Regions from separate parts of the Micromonospora sp. Llam0 genome, predicted to be linked through region 1. Evidence: riboswitches for the same ligand, from Rfam matches in the RefSeq annotation. Region 1 holds a riboswitch; each other region holds the start of a gene.
What was found. Region 1 has a riboswitch for cobalamin ahead of EDC02_RS22580 (ribonucleoside-diphosphate reductase subunit alpha). Riboswitches for the same ligand answer to the same signal wherever they lie in the genome.
Positions count from the first base shown of each region.

Region 1 (6,519 bases):
CCGGCAACGGAAAGGTCGAAGCCGGCGGGGCCGTCGAAGCTGGCGGGTCCGTCGCCGTACCGGGATGAGCCACGTCTTCGGTCGGGTGTCCGACGACGCGCCACGGATCGCCTCGGCGTCCGGTGCGCAGCTGTGGGACACCACCGGCAAGCGCTACCTCGACGCCGCCGCCGGGGCGATCGTCGTCGGCATCGGCCACGGCGTCACCGAGGTGGTCCGGGCGCAGGCCGAGCAGGCCGGCGCGGTCGCGTACGCGCACGGCTCGATGTTCCGCGCCGACGTGCTGGAGGAGTACGCCGCCGAGCTCGCGGCCGTACTGCCGATGGACGATCCGTTGGTCTTCCCGGTCTCCGGCGGCAGCGAGGCGGTGGAGACCGCGCTGAAGATGGTTCGCGCCTACCACCTGGCCCGGGGCGAGGACCGGCACCTGATCGTCGGCCGGGTCGGCTCCTACCACGGCAACTCCCGGGGCGCGTTGGACGCCTCCGGCCGGGCCGGGCTGCGCGCGCCGTACCTGCCGTGGCTGGGGCAGGCGGCGCACACCTCGACCCCGTACGAGTACCGCTGCCCGTTCCCGGACACCCATCCGGTCGGCTGCGGGGCGCGGCACGCGGCGGCGCTGGCCGAACTGTGCCGGGCCCGGCCGGTGGCGGCGTTCATCGCCGAGCCGATCGCCGGGGCCGGGCTGGGCGCCTGCGTCCCGCCGGACGACTACTGGCCGGCCGTCGCCGAGGTCTGCCGCCGGTACGGGGTGCTGCTCGTCGCCGACGAGGTGATGACCGGCTTCGGCCGTACCGGCACCTGGTTCGGCGTCGACCACTGGGGGGTACGCCCGGACATCCTGGTCGCGGCGAAGGGCGCCAGTTCGGGCTACTGGCCGCTGGGGCTGGCCGTCGCTTCCGGCCCGGTGCACGACGCGATCGCGCGCACCGGGTTCACCCACGGCTTCACCTACTCGCACCATCTGGTCGGCGCGGCCACCGGCCGGGCGGTGCTGCGGGTGCTGCGCGAGCGGGACCTCGTCGCGGCCGGCCGCCGGGCCGGCGAGTCGCTGCGCCGGGCCCTGCGCCGGGAGCTGGCCGACTCGCCGTACGTCGGGGACGTCCGCGGGCGCGGTCTGCTGGTCGGCGTCGAACTGGTCGCCGACCGGCAGACCGCGCGGCCGTTCCGCCGTACCGCCCGGGTCGCCGAACGAGTGGTCGCCGCCGCCCGGCACGCCGGTCTGCTGCTCTACAGCGGCACCGGCTGCGCCGACGGCGTCGACGGGGACGTGATCCTGCTCGGCCCGCCGCTGGTCGTCTCCGCCGACGAGGTCGAGGAGATCGCGGTCGGCACGGCGGCGGCGATCCGCGCCGTCACCGAGCCGGCCGCAGCGGGGTAGCCGGTCGCGGCGGGCCGGGCGGGGACGCGGGTCAGAAGTCGTCGTCGAAGGTCACCGAGCCGGTCACCCCGACCTGGTACGCCGACACCCGCCGCTCGAAGAAGTTGGACAGCTCCTGCACGTCCTGCAGCTCCATGAAGGCGAACGGATTCTTCGACCCGTACATCGGCTCGATGCCGAGCACCGCGAGCCGCCGGTCGGCGACGTGCTGCAGGTATTCCCGCATGTCGGCCAACGACATCCCGGACACGCCCTGGTCGAGCAGGTCCGCGGCGAACTGCACCTCGCACTCCACCGCCTCGGCCAGCATCTGCCTGACCTGCTGCTCCATTTCGGAGTCGAACAGGTCCGGTTCCTCGGCGCGGACCGTGTCCACCACGTCGAAGGCGAACGCCATGTGCATCGACTCGTCGCGGAACACCCAGTTGGTGCCCGAGGCGAGACCGTGCAGCAGCCCCCGGGACCGCAGGAAGTACACGTACGCGAAGGCGCCGTAGAAGAACAACCCTTCGATGCAGGCGGCGAAGCAGATCAGGTTGAGCAGGAAGGCCCGCCGGTCGGCGCGGGTACGCAGCTCCCGCAGCTCGAAGATGGAATCGATCCACCTGAAGCAGAACTCGGCCTTACGGGCAATCGACGGGATGTTCTCCACCGCCGCGAACGCCGCGAACCGCTCCCGCTCGTCCGGCACGTAGGTGTCCAGCAGGTTCAGGTAGAACTGGACGTGCACCGCCTCCTCGAACAGCTGCCGGGACAGGTAGAGCCGGCCTTCCGGAGAGTTGACGTGCTGGTAGAGGTTGAGCACCAGGTTGTTCGCGACGATGGTGTCGCCGGTGGCGAAGAACGCGACCAGCCGGGACACCAGGTGCTGCTCGGCCGGCGACAGCTTGGCCAGGTCCGGCAGGTCGGAGTGCAGGTCGACCTCCTCCACCGTCCAGGTGTTCTTGATCGCGTCCCGGAACCGGTCGAAGAACTGTGGGTAGCGCATCGGCCGCAGGGTCAGGTCCATGCCGGGGTCGAGCAGCAACTGCCGTCGGCCCGCGCCAGCAGCGTTACTGGTGGCGGCGCTAGTGGTCGCGGAGACGGTGCTGGTTTCGGAGACGGTCACTGGCAGGCCTCACAGGTTTCGGGGTTTTCCAGGTAACAGGCCGACGCCTCGTCGGCGCCGGCCGCGACGACCGGCCCGACGACCGGCCCGACGACCGGCCCGACGACCGGCCCGGCGACCGGCCCGGCGGTCGGCGCGATGCCGACGGTGGCCTGCTGGATCCGGGTCGCCGGACGCGACCGCAGGTAGTAGGTGGTCTTCAGCCCGGACTTCCAGGCGTACAGGTACATCGAGGACAGCTTGCCGATGGTCGGCGCACTGAGGAACAGGTTCAACGACTGCGACTGGTCGACGTACGGGGCGCGGGCGGCGGCCAGGTCGATCAGCGCCCGCTGCGGCAGCTCCCACGCGGTACGGAACAGCTCCCGCACGTCGGCGGGCAGGTCCGTGAGGCCCTGCACCGACCCCTCGGCCCGCTTGATCTGCTCCCGGACCGGTGCCGTCCACAGCCCGCGCGCCTTCAGCTCGCCGACCAGGTACGTGTTGATCTGCAGGAACTCCCCGGACATGGTTTCGCGCTTGAACAGGTTGGACACCTGCGGCTCGATGCATTCGTAGCAGCCGGCGATCGACGCGATCGTGGCGGTCGGCGCGATCGCGACCAGCAGCGAGTTCCGCAGGCCGTGTGCGGCGATCGTCGACCGGAGTCGGGCCCACCGCTCGGGCTGGCCCGGCTCGGCGCCGCACAGGTCCTGGTGCAGCTCGCCCCGGGCGGCCCGGGTCTCGGCGTACGCCGGATGCGGGCCGAACCGTTCGGCGAGCCCGGCGGAGGTTTCCAGCGCGGTCAGGAAGATTTCCTCCTGTACGCGGGTGGACAACTCCCGGGCCGGTACCGAGTCGAACGGCAGCCGCAGCGTGAAGAACGCGTCCTGCAGGCCCATCAGCCCCAGCCCGACCGGACGCCAGCGCGGGTTCGACGCCGCCGCCTGCGCCGCCGGGTAGTAGTTGATGTCGATTACCCGGTCGAGGAACACCACGGCGGTACGGACCGTGGCGCGCAGCTTGTCCCAGTCGACGCCGTCGGCGGTGACGTGCGCGCCGAGGTTGATCGACCCGAGGTTGCACACGGCGGTCTCGGTGTCGCTGTTGACCTCGAGGATCTCGGTGCACAGATTGGACAGGTGGATCGTGTTGCCCGGCTCGCCGGTCTGGTTGGACAGCCGGTTCGCGGCGTCCTTGAACGTCATCCACCCGTTGCCGGTCTGCGCCAGGGTGCGCATCATCCGCCCGTACAGGTCGCGGGCCTTGACCGTCCGGACCGCCTTCTTCTCCGCCGCCCGGTACGCCTCGTCGAACGCCTCGCCGTACAGGTCGGGCAGCTCCGGCGCGTCGGACGGGTCGATCAGCGACCAGTCGGCGTCCGCCTCGACCCGGCGCATGAACTCGTCCGGGATCCAGTTGGCCAGGTTCAGGTTGTGGGTGCGCCGGGCGTCCTCACCGGTGTTGTCCCGCAGCTCCAGGAACTCCTCGACGTCCGGGTGCCACGGCTCCAGGTAGACGCAGGCGGCGCCCTTGCGGCGGCCGCCCTGGTTGACCGCCGCGACCCCGGCGTCGAGGGTCTTGAGGAACGGCACGATGCCGTTCGACCTGCCGTTGGTGCCCCGGATCAGCGCGCCCCGGCCACGGATCCGCGACCAGGAGATGCCGATCCCGCCGGAGAACTTCGACAGCTTCGCCACCTGGTGGTAACGCTCGTAGATCGAGTCGAGCTCGTCGCGCGGCGAGTCGACCAGGAAGCACGACGACATCTGGGTGTGCCGGGTGCCTGAGTTGAACAACGTCGGTGAGCTGGGCAGATAGGCCAGGCTGGAGATCAGCCGGTAGAAGTCGATCGCCTCGGCCGGCGTCTGGGACAGCCCGCACGCCACCCGCAGCAGCCAGTACTGAGGCGTCTCCACCACCAGCCGGGTCTGCGGATGCCGCAGCAGGTAGCGGTCGGCCACCGTTCGCAGCCCGAAGTACTCGAAGCGCAGGTCGCCGTCGACGTCGACGGCGTCGTCGAGTTTGCGGGCGTTGCGGGCGACGAAGGCGGCGGTGTCGTCGCCGATCAGCCCGAGGCCGTGGGCGTATCGGATCGACTGGCTGAAGCTGGCCACCTGCTGGCCGCGGACCTCCTTGTCCACGTAGGCGGCGAGCAGCCGGGCCGCCAGTTTCGAGTACTGCGGTTCCTCGCCGATCAGCTCCGCCGCCGTCTGGATCGACAGTTTGTCCAGCTCGGCGGTTGTCGCCCCGTCGTACAGTCCGCTGATCGTCCGGGTCGCCACCCGCAGCGGGTCGACCTCGTCCAGGTCGGCGACCCAGTGTTCGACCGCCTTGACGATCTTGTTGACGTCCACCGGTTCGGTGTCGCCGTTGCGCTTGCGTACCTGCATCGGTTCCCCTTGTCGTGCCTGTCCACCGGTCGACGGACACGCGGGGAGGACGCCACCGGTCACTCACCTGGCGGTCTGCTCCGCCGGCGTGGACCGGTCGTCGGCGTCGGCCGTCCCGCGCGGCCTTCGACCACCGCACGCGACGCGTGCGGCACGCTGGCAGGTCTTCGGACTCGTGGGCGTCGTGCCGGTGCCTACTGGCCGTCGCTTCCCGGACCCGCCACGGGTCCAGTGCTCGGTGACGGCGGTCGTTCCCACTCACCGCTGCGGGGCAGTCCCGGACTCCCACCGGGTTCCCTCTTGCCTCGACCACCGCCGAGGGGTGGCCGAACCAGCTGCGGGATACACCATATATGGGAGCGAGCCAGAAGACACAACACCAGATACTGTGTTCGGCGTGTCGCGGCGTCGGGTCGCACCGGGTCCGGGGAGGAGGGTCCGTCGGGTGAGAAGCGTGCTATGGGGTCTGTACGGGGCGGTGCTCGGTACCCTGCTCGTCGGCGTCGTCGGGGCGCTCAGCATCCAGGCGACCGGGCTGCGGGCCGGTGCGGTCTTCGACCTGAACAACACCCTCGCCGGTGTCACCTCGCCACGCACCCCGTACCTGGCGATGCTCGGAATCGCGGCGGTGAGCAGCCTGGCCGCATGGGCGCTGACCGCCGGGCCCCGGCGACGGCCCCGACTGTGCCGGGTGGGCCTGGTCGTCGGCTTCGGCGCGTCGACCGTGGCGCTGATTGCCCTTTCGTTCGTCATCGCACCGGCGGACATCGACGCGGGGCGCGAACTGCTGCTGGGCGTCATGCCGGGCTGGCGGGGCTGGATCCACAAAGGGGGCGGCGAGTCCGCCGTACACCTGCTGGTGGCCCTGGCAATCGGATCGTTGTGGCTCTATCCGGACCGACAATCGGCCCGGCCCGCCGCTGCCAGCGGCGGCGGTACGGGCGGACGAGGTGGCGACCCGGCGACCGGCAGACAAGGTGGCGGCGCGGCGGCGGGTGCCGAGACCGTCATCGACCTCGGCCAGCGCTGAACCGGCCAGCGCTGAGCTGGCCGGCAAGCAGCGCGGCGCCGGCCAGCACGGCGGCGTTGCCGAGCCGGGCGGTACGCACCGGCAGCCGGTCGATCCCGGGCAGCGCCGCCGCGTGCAGCGCGGCGCGTACGCCCGCGACGAACCGGTCGCCGAGCCCGACCACACCACCGCCGAGGACGACCACCTCGGGATCGAGCAGGTTGGCGGCGGTGGCCAGCCCGGTGCCCAGCACCCGGGCCGCCAGGTCGGTCACCTCCAGCGCGACCGGATCGCCGTTGGCGGCCGCCGCCGCGACCTCCTCCAGGGGCGGTGCCGCACCGCGACCGGTCCGGGCCGCGTACTCGGCGGCGATCGCCGGGCCGGCCGCGTACGCCTCGACGTGGTCGACCGCGCCGCAACCACAGCGGCGGCCGAGGCGCCGGGCGGCCGGCAGGTGCCCGACGCTGCCGGCGAAGCCGTGCCGGCCCACCACCACGTCGCCGCCGACCACGATGGCGCCGCCGGTACCGGTGCCGGCGGCGACGACGAGCGCGGCGGCGATCTTCGTACCTCCGATGTCGACACCGATGGTGACCGGGTCGCCGGTGCCGGCCATGGTTGCCTCCATCAGTGCTGCCCAGCCAGGCTC
Region 1 covers NZ_RJJY01000001.1:5,184,542-5,191,060, forward strand. The annotation lists gene EDC02_RS22565 (aminotransferase class III-fold pyridoxal phosphate-dependent enzyme) at 1-68, shown strand, start outside; gene EDC02_RS22570 (aspartate aminotransferase family protein) at 65-1,381, shown strand; gene EDC02_RS22575 (ribonucleotide-diphosphate reductase subunit beta) at 1,413-2,390, opposite strand; gene EDC02_RS22580 (ribonucleoside-diphosphate reductase subunit alpha) at 2,486-4,861, opposite strand; cobalamin riboswitch at 5,002-5,212, opposite strand; gene EDC02_RS22585 (hypothetical protein) at 5,307-5,891, shown strand; gene EDC02_RS22590 (ROK family protein) at 5,869-6,486, opposite strand; gene EDC02_RS41800 (hypothetical protein) at 6,498-6,519, opposite strand, start outside.

Region 2 (6,519 bases), 2.6 Mb from region 1:
GTCGGATACCGGTGGCTCAACTGCGGGTCGGGGACCGCTTCGTCGTCCGCCCGGGGGAAAAGGTAGCCACCGACGGCGTGGTCGAGGCGGGCGCGAGTGCGATCGACGTCAGCATGTTGACCGGGGAGAGCTCGCCGGTTGAGGTCGCACCGGGTGCGATGGTGATCGGCGCGACGGTGAACGTCGGTGGACGCCTACTGGTCCGGGCGACCCGGGTCGGCGAGGACACCCGGTTGGCGCAGATCACCCGGCTCGTCACCGAGGCCCAGAACGGCAAGGCCCAGGCCCAGCGGCTTGCCGACGCCGTCGCCGGGGTCTTCGTCCCGCTCGTCGTCGTGCTCGCTGTGGCCACGCTGGCCGGCTGGTGGGCCGCCGGTGCCCCGGGCACCGCCGTCGGCGCCGCGGTCACCGTGCTGATCGTCGCCTGCCCGTGTGCGCTCGGTCTGGCGACCCCGACCGCGTTGCTGGTCGGCACCGGCCGGGGCGCGCAGATCGGGTACTGATCCGGGGCGCCGCCGCGCTCGAATCGGCCCGTCGGATCGACACCGTCGTGCTCGACAAGACGGAACGCTGACCACCGGTCGGATGCGGGTCGTAGACGTGCTGCCGGTGCCTGGTGTAGACCGCCGGGACCTGCTGCGCCGGGCGGCCGCCGTCGAACAGTACGCCGAGCATCCGATCGCCCACGCGATCGTGCAGGCCGCCGCCGAGGACGAGCCGGACCTGCCGGACGCCGACGAGTTCGCCACGCTGCCGGGCCTCGGCGCACGCGCTGTGGTGGACGGTACACAGGTGCTGGTCGGCCGGGCCGCCACGCTGGCCGAGGCCGGCGTGCCGGACGTCGCCACCGTCCCGACCGGCGGGCACACCGTGGTGCATGTGGCGTGGGACCGTCACCACCGGGGGATGATCACCGTCGCGGACGGGCTTCGCCCGACCGCCGTAGCCGCTCTGGACCGGCTGCGGGCGCTGGGGCTGCGCCCGGTGCTGCTGACCGGAGACACCGCTGAGGCGGCCAAGCCGGTCGCCGACCGCCTCGGGGGGCCCGAGGTGATCGCCGAGGTCCTGCCGGAAGAGAAACAACAGGTCATTCAGGCACTGCGGGCCAGTGGCCGGACCGTCGCCATGGTCGGTGACGGTGTCAACGACGCGGCGGCGCTGGCCGAGGCCGACCTCGGGGTGGCGGTAGCGTCCGGCACGGATGTGGCGATCGAGGCCAGCGACATCACGCTGCTGCGGATTCGTCGTGGCGATGTCGACCTGCTTGGCGTGGTCGACGCGATCGGCCTGTCCCGGGCGACGCTGCGGGTGATCAAGCCCGATGGCCGCCGCTGCGGCGATGGCCTGCTCGAGTCTGCTCGTCGTCGGCAACAGCCTGCGGCTGTTCCGGTGGCAGCCGATCGGCGGTGCCGTGCGCTCATAGCGCCGCGAGCAACGCGGCACTCATGGCGGCCGACATCAGCGCATGGAACGCCGCCTCCCCCGCATCGCCGAGAAGCCAGGTGGTGACCGGGGCAACGCTCGGGGATCGGGTCGACTGTCGCCCGCCACCAAGCGGGGCCGGACGACGGCTGACCCAGATCCACCACAGGGTCGACACCCCGAGACAACTGGCGAAGAGGATCGTGACTACCGTCGAGGTTCCACTCGTGGTGTGGTGCGCATGCGCCGCCGTCCCGTGGGTGCCGTGGCCAGGTGAGACATGTACGCCGAGGAACATCCAGGCCATCGCCGCCATGGCGACCCCCTGGTTGACCTGCCCGAAACGCACCCGGGCCGGCTCCTCATGACTGTGTAACGCCATGAGTATGAACCACAGTGTGGCGAGGACGAACCCGGCTGCCTGCAGACCCCACAGGTCACCGGCGTCTAGACCCCACAGCATGACGATCATGCTCACGCTCATCGCCAGATGGGCGGCGTCGCCGACCCACATCCGCCACCGGCCGCCGTGTCCCGACCCACCGACGTGGGCCAGGCACCGCCACAGACAGTACGTCCCAACGACGATGAGCGGCTGTGAGCAGCCACCGAACGGCGGTCGAGGGGACCACCAGCACCTCCCACAAGCCCGCCGGTCGAGCGTGGCCCGCTGCGGCCGTGAAGTCGACCACGGTGCCAGGCGCCGACAGCGCGACGCCGGGCGCACGTCATCCGATCGGCGCGGCGATCAACGACAGCTTCAGGGGCCGATTCATGTCGTCGCCGCGCCGAGCGATCAGGGTGGGGTGATCGAGGGCGCCTGGCCGGAGCCGAACCGCCAGCCCTCGACCGTGCCGATCGCCGGGTTGTAGCTGCTGGCGCCGAGGGTGCTGTAGGTCCAGGTGCCGCCCGGGGTGGCATGCCAGTATGACCAGTAGGCGCTGGTTGGTGGTGTGTTGACGCAGGGTTCGGCCGCAGGCGTAGGCAGGCCGTCGATGCGGCAGATGAAGGCGAGTCCCCAACGCAGGGTGCCGGTGGGGGTGAAGCCGGTGCCCTGCAGGGCGGCGAGGCCGGTGGGCGGGTCGCCGAGGTAGCAGTTGGTCTGCACGCCGAGGCCGAAGGCGGTGAAGTCGACGACGACGGTGACGCCGGTGCCGGGTGTGCAGGCGGCAGCATGCGCCGGGCGGGTCAGTGGGTCGACCGCGACCAGTCCTGCTGCCAGCACGACGATCGCGGCGAGTGCCGCCACACGACGGCGGATCAGTGTTGTCATCATTCCTCCGTGGGCTAGCTACGCGGGACTGAACGGCTGGGCGCAGGCCAGCGTCGGCGCGTCCGGTCGGGAGCCGTTGGCAGACAGGGTGACCAGGCTGGCCGCGGCCAGGCCGGGTACGGCCTGCGCGGTGGCGCGGGGTGCGGTGGCGGGGTCGAATCCGGTGGTGGTGTAGGCAATCGCGCCCCGGTCAGCAATGGCACCGGTGCAGCCGACCTGCAGGCTCAGCAGGAACTGACGGGCCTGCCACCAGGCCAGCACCCGGCCGGTCGCCACCAGCGCCTGGGCGGCCAGGCCGGTGCTGTTGGCGTTGGCGACCCCGCCGGCGGTGAACGAGCCGTCGGTGGACTGCACGGAGATCAGCCACTGCGCGGCCGTCTGGGCCTTGTGCCATTCGCCGGCCGCGATCAGTGCCTGGATCGCCATCGCGGTGGCGTCGACGTCGCTGGTGCAGGTGGCCTGGGCCAACTGGAGCGGGAACCCGGCGTCCGGACACTGGCTGGCGGCCAGGAACGATATGGCCTGCGCTGGTGCGCCGCCGGCCCGGTCCAGGGCAATGACGGCGAACGACTGGCTGAACATGTTGCTGTAGTCGCCGAACACGGACTGGTCGGAAAACCGGCCGGAGGGTGCCATCAGCCCGGTGAGCCGGGTCAGCAGATCGACACCACCGAACGAGGTGGGGTCGAGGCCACGGACCTGCACGCCGAGCGCGAGCTTGGCGGTGGCGCCGGCGTACGCCTCGGTGCCGTCGCCGATGTAGCCGGTGATCACCGCTGGTTCGGCGAGCCAGGTGATCGCGTTGGTCGCGTAGCTGTCGGCTTCCTTGGCTGCGGCGAAAGTGAAGATCGCGTCGATGGTGAGGCCCTGATCGGGGTAGGCGACGCCACCGAAGACGACTTCGAAGCGTTCTCCGTCGACCATCTGCCGGGCGAGCCAGCCAGCGGCGGCGTCGACGCGGTTGTGGGTCTGCGGTGGAGTGGCTGCGGCCGGCGCGGCCGCGGTCACGGTCAACGCGAGAGCGGCGAGTACACCGGTGGTGACGAGTCGGAGACGGTGACGGCGGTGGGTGGCCATCGGGCGGCGCCTTTCCGGCCCATACGTCGAGGCGACCCAGGCGACCCGGGTGGCTCCGACCCGTGGGCCACGACGGGTGGAAATCCTCAGCAGCAGTACGTCGACGGGTATTCGGGCTCGCGGCGTCGTGTTCGCCGCCTACCGTTGCGGGCCAGCGCCGGCTTCCGACCGGACTTCCCCCATCGACGCACAGGTACAGAACTGCTGCGGATAGTGTGGGCACGACTCCTCTCGGCCGTCAACGCTTCGGCCTTGATCAGGCCGGTGGCTGCGGCGGCCATACTCGGCACAGTGGTTGTCAACCGCTGAGCAGATCCGCTATTCGACCCGATCGGCCGCCATCCGTGACGTCCGGTGAGGACGCCCGCGGTTGCTGATCTGACATACTCGGTAGCAGCTCGTCACAACTGAATGTGCTCCCAGGCGGGGGAAGCCGGTGCGAGGCCGGCGCTGACCCGCAGCCGTATGCGCGCTGGTGTGCCCGTCAGCACCGGTACGCGAGCCGGATTGCCCGACTGTGGAGTGAGCGGCTCAACACGTCGTGGTCTACGGATCGAGCCCGGATCGGCCATGGTCGCGTGCGACCGGCGGATGCGGTTTCGGTCACCGCTCCGAAAGGTCTCCACCATGGTTCGTGGCTTCATCAGCCGGATTCTGCCGGCGCTTGCCGCCCTCACGGTGGTCGCCGCCAGTGCCGGGGTCGTTCTCAACCGTCCCGCCGGGTCTCCTGCGCTGCGGTTGGCCGCCACCCCCGCGGCGGCGCAGGCCGGCTCGCACTGGATTTCCGGTCAGCTGGTCGACGGCGGCCTGCCGGGCTTCGTCGGCAGTGACTGGGGACTGACGATCGACGCGCTCTTCGCGCTGCGGGCCACCGGTGCCGAACAGGCCGCCGTTGCCGCCATCGTCGAGGCGCTCACGGCCAACGCCGACGGCTACGCCGTCATCCGTACCGATATGGGCGATTTTGTCACCGGCGGATCGACGGCGAAGGTGCTCCTGGCCGCCGTCGCAGCCGGTGTCGACCCGACCGATTTCGGCGGCCACGACTGGCGTCAGCGCACACTGGACCTGATCTACGGTGCCGACCAGGGCACCAAGGCGGGCTGGCTCTACGACCGTAACCTCGACACCACCGCCGGGTCGAACCTGTTCGGTCAGTCGCTGGCCGTCATCGGGCTGGCCCGCTCCGGCGGCGTACCGCAGACCGCGGTCGACTTTCTCGTCAAGCAGCAGTGCCCAGGTGGCGGCTTCCGCCTCTATCCCAACGCGGCCGGCACCTCATGCTCGGCGGATCCGGTCACGGAGCAGAGCATGGAGGTGGACGCCACGGCGATGGCGGTGCAGGCTCTGCTGGCAGCCGCCGACGCCGGAGCGAGCGGCACCGCCGAGCCGGCGGCGGCCGCCACGTCGTGGCTGCTGTCAGCGCAGGCGGCTGACGGCTCCTTCAACGGCTCCGGTTTCACCGACTACCCCAACACCAACAGCACCGGTCTGGCTGGGCAGGCACTGGCCGCCGCTGGCGAGCACACCGCCGCCGGACAGGCCGCCGGGTTCGTCGCCGCGCAACAGATCACCACCGCCAACGCCGGCGCGGCCTCGGCACACGTCGGCGCGATCGCATACACCCCGGACGCGCTCGCCACAGCCGTCACCGACGGAATCGGCGAGTTCGAACTGGACCAGTGGCGCCGGGCCACCGCCCAGGCGGTCCTCGGCTTGGCACAGGTGCCGCTGGGTCGGATCGGGATCGGCGACCCGGCACCCACCCCGACCTTGACGCCGACACCGAGCCCCGCCGCGACGCCCACCCCGAGCGCCACGCCGAGTCCCACCCCGACACCCACCAGCAGCCCGGGCACACCGTCGCCGACGCCCACCTCGACGGCCACCTCCAGCCCGACCCCGATCCCGAGCCCGATCCCGTCCGTCACACCGGCCACGACGCCACCACCGAGTGGACGCCTGCCCACCACCGGTGCCCCGGTCGCCGCCTACGGTCTACTCGGCGGCGCGACGATCATCGCCGGGGTGGGCCTGCTCCTGGTGGCCCGCCGACGACGGGAAACACCGCAATGACGACCGGCACAGGAGCCGGAGTGGACAGCGCGGCGAGCCACCCAGCCTGGTCGATCCGTGCGGCGCAACTGCTCACCGCCGTGGTTGTCGCCGCCGGTGCCGCCTTGGCGCCGGTCGACCCGGCCATAGCAGCCGGCCGGGCCGGCTACTGCCCGGACGGCAACGGAGTCACCGTCATCGTCGACTTTCAGGAACTGGGTGGGCCGACGATCATCCGGTGCGCCGTCGGCGACCAGGCCACCGGCCACGCGGCGCTGAAGAACGCCGGCATTTCGATCACCGGCACCACCCGCTGGGGCGAATCATTCATCTGCCGGATCGAAGGCAGACCGACCGCCGCCGAGGAACCATGCATCGACACGCCCCCGGCGAGCGCGTACTGGTCCTACTGGCACGCCTCCGACGGCGGGCCCTGGACATATAGCCAGCGTGGCGTGCTGGCGCGCAAGCCTCCGCTGGGCAGTTTCGAGGGCTGGTCGTTCGCCAAGAACCGGACCGCGTCGACCAGCCCGCCGCCCCGCATCGCCCCGGTACGTCCCGCGCCACCGCCGCCGCCACCGCCCACCCCACCGCCGGCGACGCCGCAGCTGCCCAGGGCAACACCCCCGACCGACCCGCAACCGCCTACAGGTCCAGCACCGCCAGGCGGGGCACCCACCCGTCAACCACCG
Region 2 covers NZ_RJJY01000001.1:2,624,792-2,631,310, forward strand. The annotation lists partial or broken gene EDC02_RS11710 (heavy metal translocating P-type ATPase) at 1-1,423, shown strand, start outside; gene EDC02_RS11715 (DUF5134 domain-containing protein) at 1,418-1,936, opposite strand; gene EDC02_RS11720 (hypothetical protein) at 2,219-2,695, opposite strand; gene EDC02_RS11725 (prenyltransferase/squalene oxidase repeat-containing protein) at 2,714-3,772, opposite strand; cobalamin riboswitch at 3,857-3,974, opposite strand; cobalamin riboswitch at 4,151-4,306, shown strand; gene EDC02_RS11730 (LPXTG cell wall anchor domain-containing protein) at 4,400-5,848, shown strand; gene EDC02_RS11735 (hypothetical protein) at 5,845-6,519, shown strand, end outside.
Region 2: linked by a shared signal. The riboswitch ahead of EDC02_RS11730 (LPXTG cell wall anchor domain-containing protein) and the one ahead of EDC02_RS22580 (ribonucleoside-diphosphate reductase subunit alpha) in region 1 are both predicted to bind cobalamin.

Region 3 (6,519 bases), 2.5 Mb from region 1:
ACGCCGCCGTCGACGTCCTCGAACACGGTCCCCTGCCCGCCCGCAGCGTCGCGTTGATCGTCTCCGGCGGGCACACCTCCCTCCTACTGGTCGGCGACCTCGCGACCGAGCCGGTCATCCACCTCGGCGACACCGTCGACGACGCCGCGGGAGAGGCGTTCGACAAGGTCGCCCGCCTCCTCGGACTGCCCTACCCCGGGGGTCCCGCCATCGACCGGGTCGCCCGCGACGGCAACCCCGACACGGTCGCCTTCCCCCGTCCCATGACCGGACCGGCCGACCCGCCCTACCAGTTCTCCTTCTCCGGCCTCAAGACCGCAGTAGCCCGCTGGGTCGAGAAACACCGCGAACACCCCCTGCCGGTAGCTGACATCGCCGCGTCCTTCCAGGAGGCCGTAGCTGACACCCTCACCCGCAAGGCCCTGACTGCCTGCCGGGACCACCAGGTCGACACGCTTCTGCTCGTCGGTGGCGTCGCCGCGAACAGCCGCGTCCGCGCCCTCGCCGAACACCGTTGCGCAGCCGCCGGCGTCCGGCTCCGCGTGCCCTCGGTACGGCTCTGCACCGACAACGGCGCCATGATCGCAGCACTCGGTGACCTGCTCGTGCGTGCCGGCGTCACCCCCGACCGGCTCAATCTTGGCGCCAACCCGTCCGCCGTCCTGGACGGCGCGCTCCTGTACGGACACCGCCAGAAGCGAGCACCGTGAGCAGTCCGGCGTAGCGTGATTCCATGTCTTGTAGATCAGCGCCCGCCGAATCCGTAGGCCAGGCGACACGCACCGTTCATGGCCTACCCCGGGTCCGGCCCGGGCGGACACCTACGTGGTGTCCGCCCAGGCGCCAGCCTCGTCAGTTCCCGCGCAGCTGCGCAGCGGCGACGACCAGATGCCGCAGCGACGCCTCGACCTCAGCGTAACCACGGGTCTTCAGACCACAGTCCGGGTTGACCCACAACCGCCCGGCCGGTACGGCCGCAACTGCCCTACGGAGGGCCTCGACCACCTCGTCGCGGGAGGGCACCCGGGGCGAATGTATGTCCCACACCCCGGGGCCGACACCGCGCCGGTAGCCGATCGCAGCCAGATCGTCGAGGATCTCCATCTTCGAGCGTGACGCCTCGATGCTGGTCACATCGGCGTCCAGCGCATCGATCGCGGCGATGACCTCACCGAACTCCGAGTAGCACAGGTGGGTGTGGATCTGAGTATCATCGGCGACGCCGCTCGTCGCCAGCCGGAACGCGCCGACCGCCCAGTCCAGGTACGCCTGCTGGCCGGCCCTACGCAGCGGCAGGGTCTCCCGCAGGGCTGGTTCGTCGACCTGGATCACCCGGATTCCGGCCGCCTCCAGATCCCGGCATTCGTCGCGCAGGGCGAGCGCAACCTGGTCGGCGGTGTCGGCCAGCGGCTGGTCGGTACGGACGAACGACCAGGCCAGGATGGTCACCGGGCCGGTCAGCATGCCCTTGACCGGCCGCTTGGTGAGGGACTGGGCGTAGGTGGACCAGTCGACCGTCATCGGGGCCTTGCGGGCCACGTCGCCATGGATGATCGGCGGGCGGACACAACGGGAGCCGTAGGACTGGACCCAACCATGCTCCGTGGCCGCAAAACCGTCCAGCTGTTCACCGAAGTACTGCACCATGTCGTTACGTTCCGGTTCGCCGTGCACCAGCACATCCAGGCCCAGCTTCTCCTGCAGTCGGATGACGTGTTCGACCTCAGCGCGCATCCGCTCGACATAGCCGTCGTGGTCGAGCCGACCAGCCCGGTACGCGGCGCGGGCCCGACGCAACTCGTCGGTCTGCGGGAACGACCCGATCGTGGTCGTCGGCAACTCCGGAAGCCCCAGCCGCTGCTGCTGCGCGGCCGCCCGATCCGGATAGTCGCCACGCAGGCGGTCGGCGGGGCCGAGGGCTGCCAGCCGGGCACGCACGTCGCCGCGCCGCCACCCGACCGAAGCGACCGGCAGAGGTGGGGGCAGTTGCGCGATGCCGTCGCGCAGCGCCCTGCCGAGCAGGACCACCTCATCGACCTTCTGCCGGGCGAACGCCAGCCGGGCGGACAGCTCCGGGTCGAGCCCGCCTTCGACCGCGAGGTCGACCGGGACGTGCAGCAGCGAACAGGAGGTGGCGACGGCGACATGGTCGGCCAGCCCGGCAACGTTCGCTCCGACAGCGACGGCGGCCTGCAGGTCCGTACGCCAAATGTTGCGGCCGTCCACCAGCCCGGCGACGATCGTCCGGCCGCGTAGCGGCCCGGCTGCGGCGAGCCGATTCATACTTGCCGGCCCGGCCACCAGGTCCAGGCCAATCGCCTCCACCGCCGTGTCCAGCAACGCGGGCAGGGCGTCACCGAGTTCACCGAAGTAGGTGGCTACGAAGATCCTCGGCCGCTGAGTGACCTCCGCGAGGCGGGCGTAGGCGCCGCGCAGGGCGTCAATCTCGGCCGGGGTGCGGTCGGCGACGTAGGCCGGCTCGTCCAACTGCACCCAGGCCACCCCTGCAGCCGCCAGCGCGGCGAGGATATCGACGTACACCTCGACCAGCTCGTCCAGCCGGGAGAACGGGTCGTCGCCCTTGGCCAGCAGCAGGAACGTGGCCGGCCCGACGAACACCGGTCGAGTGGTGATACCCAGCTCACGGGCTTCGGCGTACTCACCCAACGCCTTCGCCGGGCTCGGACGGAAGACGAGGCCCGGGTCGATCTCCGGCACCAGGTAGTGGTAGTTCGTGTCGAACCACTTCGTCAGCTCCAACGCCGGCTCGACGTCGGCCCCGCGCGCCATCGCGAAGTAGGTGTCCAACTCGCCGAGCCCAAGCCGGGCGAACCGGCCAGGGATCGCACCAACGGCGACAGCGGTGTCGAGCACGTGATCGTAGTAGGAGAACGTGTTCGACGGAATCGCGTCGAGCCGGGCGTCGGCCAACGTCCGCCAGACCTCGGACCGCAGCTCAGCGGCGGTCCTCTCCAATTCCTCGGCGCCGATGCCGCCCGCCCAGTAGGCCTCGAGGACCTTCTTCAGCTCACGGTCGGCGCCGATGCGCGGATAGCCGAGCACAGTGCTCTGCCCGAATGCGGTAGTCACCAATGGGTCCTTCCCTCGAAGTGCCCGGCGGACACGGGAGGGGAGGAAGGCAGGGTACGGCGAGGTACCAGCTTCCGCCCTGGCCCTCCCGAGGAGCCGCCGGCGGCGCACACCGTGCGGCGTGCGCAGTGCTGGCAGGTCTTCGGACTCGTGGGCGTGACACGTCGGTCGCCTACTGGCCGTCGCTTCCCAGACCTTACGGTCCAGTGCTTCGTTGACGGCGGTCGTTCCCACTCACCGCTGCGGGGCAGTCCCGGTCTCACACCGGGTTCCCTCTTACGACGCCCCACCCAACCTACGGACGGGACGAACCAACACCGTCCGCCATCGTACGGGCCGTACCGTCGCGCCAGTGTCCGCCGCACGGGACACCGCAGAATTTCGATGCCCGGTCGACGAATCTGGGATGCCCACCTGGGGCCATACGGTCTTGGGCCTGACCCGGTTTGACGGACATCCCAGGTCAGAGGGGCTGTGTGCTCCTCGGGAGGATGTTCATCATGGAAGGCATGGGCAAGAAACCACGCCGGCCGCGCAGAGCGTTCACGCCGGAGTTCAAGGCGGAGATCGTCGAGGTGTGCCGGCGGGGTGACCGGACGATGGCGCAGGTCGCGAGGGACTTCGACCTGACCGAGACCGCGGTACGCGAGTGGGTCAGGCAGGCAGACCTCGACAACGGCACCCGGTCGGACGGGTTGACCAGCGAGGAACGCGACGAGTTGGCGCGGCTGCGGCGGGAGAACCGCCGGCTCCGCGAGGACGTCGACATCCTCAGACGGGCCACGGCTTTCTTCGTGTTAATGCCAGGCTGATCGATGTCCGGCGGGGTTCGCTCGTTTCTTCGTTGCCCCGGCCCGCGCGGCTGGTGGCTTGTCCTGATGTGCGGCCCCGTCGGACACCGCGCCGGGCGGGGAGTGGCTTGATAGGAGCCTGCGAACGCTCGATTGAGGCATGCCCCCTCGTCCGGCTCGTGGACCTGCCCCCTGTCTGCGGTGAGGAGCCGGCATGACCGTGATCGGAACCGACGCCCACAAACGCACCCTACGCTGGTCGCAGTTGACGACCTTGGCCGCAAGCTAGGTGAACGGACCATCGCCGCCACGGACGAGGGCCATCTCCAGGCACTGGAGTGGTCCGCCCGATGGACCCAGGTGACCTTCGCCGTCGAGGACTGCCGGCATATGACCCGCCGGCCGGAACGTGACCTGCTGCGCGCCGGGCAGCGGGTGGTGCGGGTGCATACCCGGCTGATGGCAGCTGCGCGTAGTCGCCGCAGCACACGGGCATCGCAGCATCGTGCTCGGTGCGTGGGGGTGCGGGGTGTTTCGCAACGATCCCGCGACCGTGGCCGACGCGTTCGCCCAAGCCTTGGACGCGGTCGCTCACTTCGATCACGTGGTGTTCGCCATCCGCGACAACCTGCCCGGAACACCGGTCCGCGCGGCGTTCGCCGAACGTTTCAGCCCAACGGCCGGCGAGCGGACCAGCGGCGACCCTTGTGGCTGACCACCGCCCGGTACGCCAGACACAACCGGCAATCCGCTTCCAGTTCCAGCTACGCCCGCTGGACCAGGTGCACCCCTGGGGTCGGGACAAACAGACGCTGCACTGGTTCGGACTCACCGAAGGCTGGTACTGGCTCGACCTCAACGGACATCAGCTGCTGCGCTACTCCGCCGAGACGGTACGCCGACGGCCATGACGATCCGCCGTACGCCGACTACTACGTCGTACGGCTCTGGGAAGACCTGCTGCAGCTACTCCCTACGATTCTGGAACCGATGCCCGCCGACCTGCTGCCCTTCATCGAAGCGGACGCCACGACCTGGACCGCCCGAGACGACGAATCCGATGCAGACACCACGGCCGAGGAGTGGTGCGGCGATCACTACCTGGACTTCGGCTACCTACGTAACGCCCCGAAGGTGCGCTGCTGGCGCACGATCAGCACCGACGACGACACAGTGACAATCGACTGGTGGAACCAGCGCCTCGACCCGGACGACGACATCGTCTTCACCGGCCCAGTACGGGGACGGATCGCTTTCTGCACTCAGCAGTTCACCGACGCGGTGCGCGATCTGGATCGCCAGCTGATGGTTGCCATGGACAAGCAGGTCAGTGAGTTGGAGCGGCGCGGTTCTCTGCCCGGCGTCGAACTGGATCTGGTCGCGTTGCGCAACGAGCACCGCCAGCGCACCACCTGGCTCGCCCACGCCCTGGACCGGACGCCAGCGACGAGCCAGCCGGTGACGTAGCGGGAGTAGATGTCGATGACGACGTAACACCGGTACCAGACGCCTTTGACAGGTCCCTTCAACGCGGTGATGTCCCAGGACCACACCTGACCGGGTCCGGTCGCGACCAGCTCGGGCCGTACCCGGGGTGGGTGGGTCGCCAGTCGGCGTCGTTCCCGGCTCTGCCCCGCCGCGCGGGCGATGCGGTACATCGTGGACATGGAGCAGTGGTAGCGGCCCGCGTCGAGTTCCCGCGCCCACACCTGAGGAATCGCCAGATCGGCGTAGGCAGGCGAGTTCAGCACCGCGAGGACCCGGTCACGTTCGGCCGGGCTCAGCGCCTGCGGCGGCGGGTTCCGGGGCAGCCACGGCCCGTGTCGCGGACCGACCGGGCGCGCCCGCCGGTAGTAGGTCGCCCGCGAGGTCCCGGTCAACGCGCACGCCCGCTGCACCGAGATGTCCGCATCGCGCAACTCGCCGAACACGGCGGTCAGGACCTCCTCGGCGGGTTGTCGTTGTCCGCGCTCTCGGAGAGTTCTTCCAAGAGCGCGTGCGCTTTTCCCATGATGTCCAACGCCATCCGGGTCTTCTTCAGGTCCGCCTGCAGTTTCTCGTTCTGCCGGCGCAGCTTCTCCAACTCGATCTGTTCCGCGGACTTCTTCACCCGCGACCCGACCGCCGCGGTGCCGGCGCCCATCGCCGCAGGGGCATCGGGGCCGAGTTGCCCGGCGTCGCGGGCCCGTGTCCATTCGACGATGTGCGACGAGTACAGGCCTTCCCGGCGCAGGATCGCACCCTTCTCTCCGTTCGGGGCGTTCTCGTACTCGGCAACCATCGCGAGCTTGTATTCCGCGCTGAAGACCCGCCGCGACGGCTTCGGCGCCGGATCAGCCCCGCCGCTGGCCGCCGACTGCTTGCCAGATGAAGTGGACATGTACACAAGGATCTCCGATCCCCGCCCTCAGGTCAGCACCCCACTCACACGGGGTGTCTCACACCACCTTGACCAAGAAGGCAAATCCCCTCCGGTCCGCAGGTTCTCTAATCTGCTGCCGATCGGGCGTACCGCCGGCTGGTCAGGTCATTGATCTTGCTCATAGTCGCGGATGTCACCGCTGGCGAGGATGCCGTCGAGGAAGTGTCGAAAGACCGGCCAGGGAAACGTCGGGCTGCGGTGCCCGATAACTGTGAC
Region 3 covers NZ_RJJY01000001.1:2,639,064-2,645,582, forward strand. The annotation lists gene tsaD (tRNA (adenosine(37)-N6)-threonylcarbamoyltransferase complex transferase subunit TsaD) at 1-710, shown strand, start outside; gene metE (5-methyltetrahydropteroyltriglutamate--homocysteine S-methyltransferase) at 853-3,090, opposite strand; cobalamin riboswitch at 3,206-3,421, opposite strand; gene EDC02_RS11775 (transposase) at 3,600-3,902, shown strand; gene EDC02_RS11785 (hypothetical protein) at 4,411-4,596, shown strand; gene EDC02_RS42345 (DUF5984 family protein) at 4,589-4,792, shown strand; gene EDC02_RS40205 (DUF5984 family protein) at 4,842-5,348, shown strand; partial or broken gene EDC02_RS42790 (IS3 family transposase) at 5,378-5,548, opposite strand; gene EDC02_RS40210 (transposase) at 5,818-6,261, opposite strand; gene EDC02_RS11800 (hypothetical protein) at 6,409-6,519, opposite strand, start outside.
Region 3: linked by a shared signal. The riboswitch ahead of metE (5-methyltetrahydropteroyltriglutamate--homocysteine S-methyltransferase) and the one ahead of EDC02_RS22580 (ribonucleoside-diphosphate reductase subunit alpha) in region 1 are both predicted to bind cobalamin.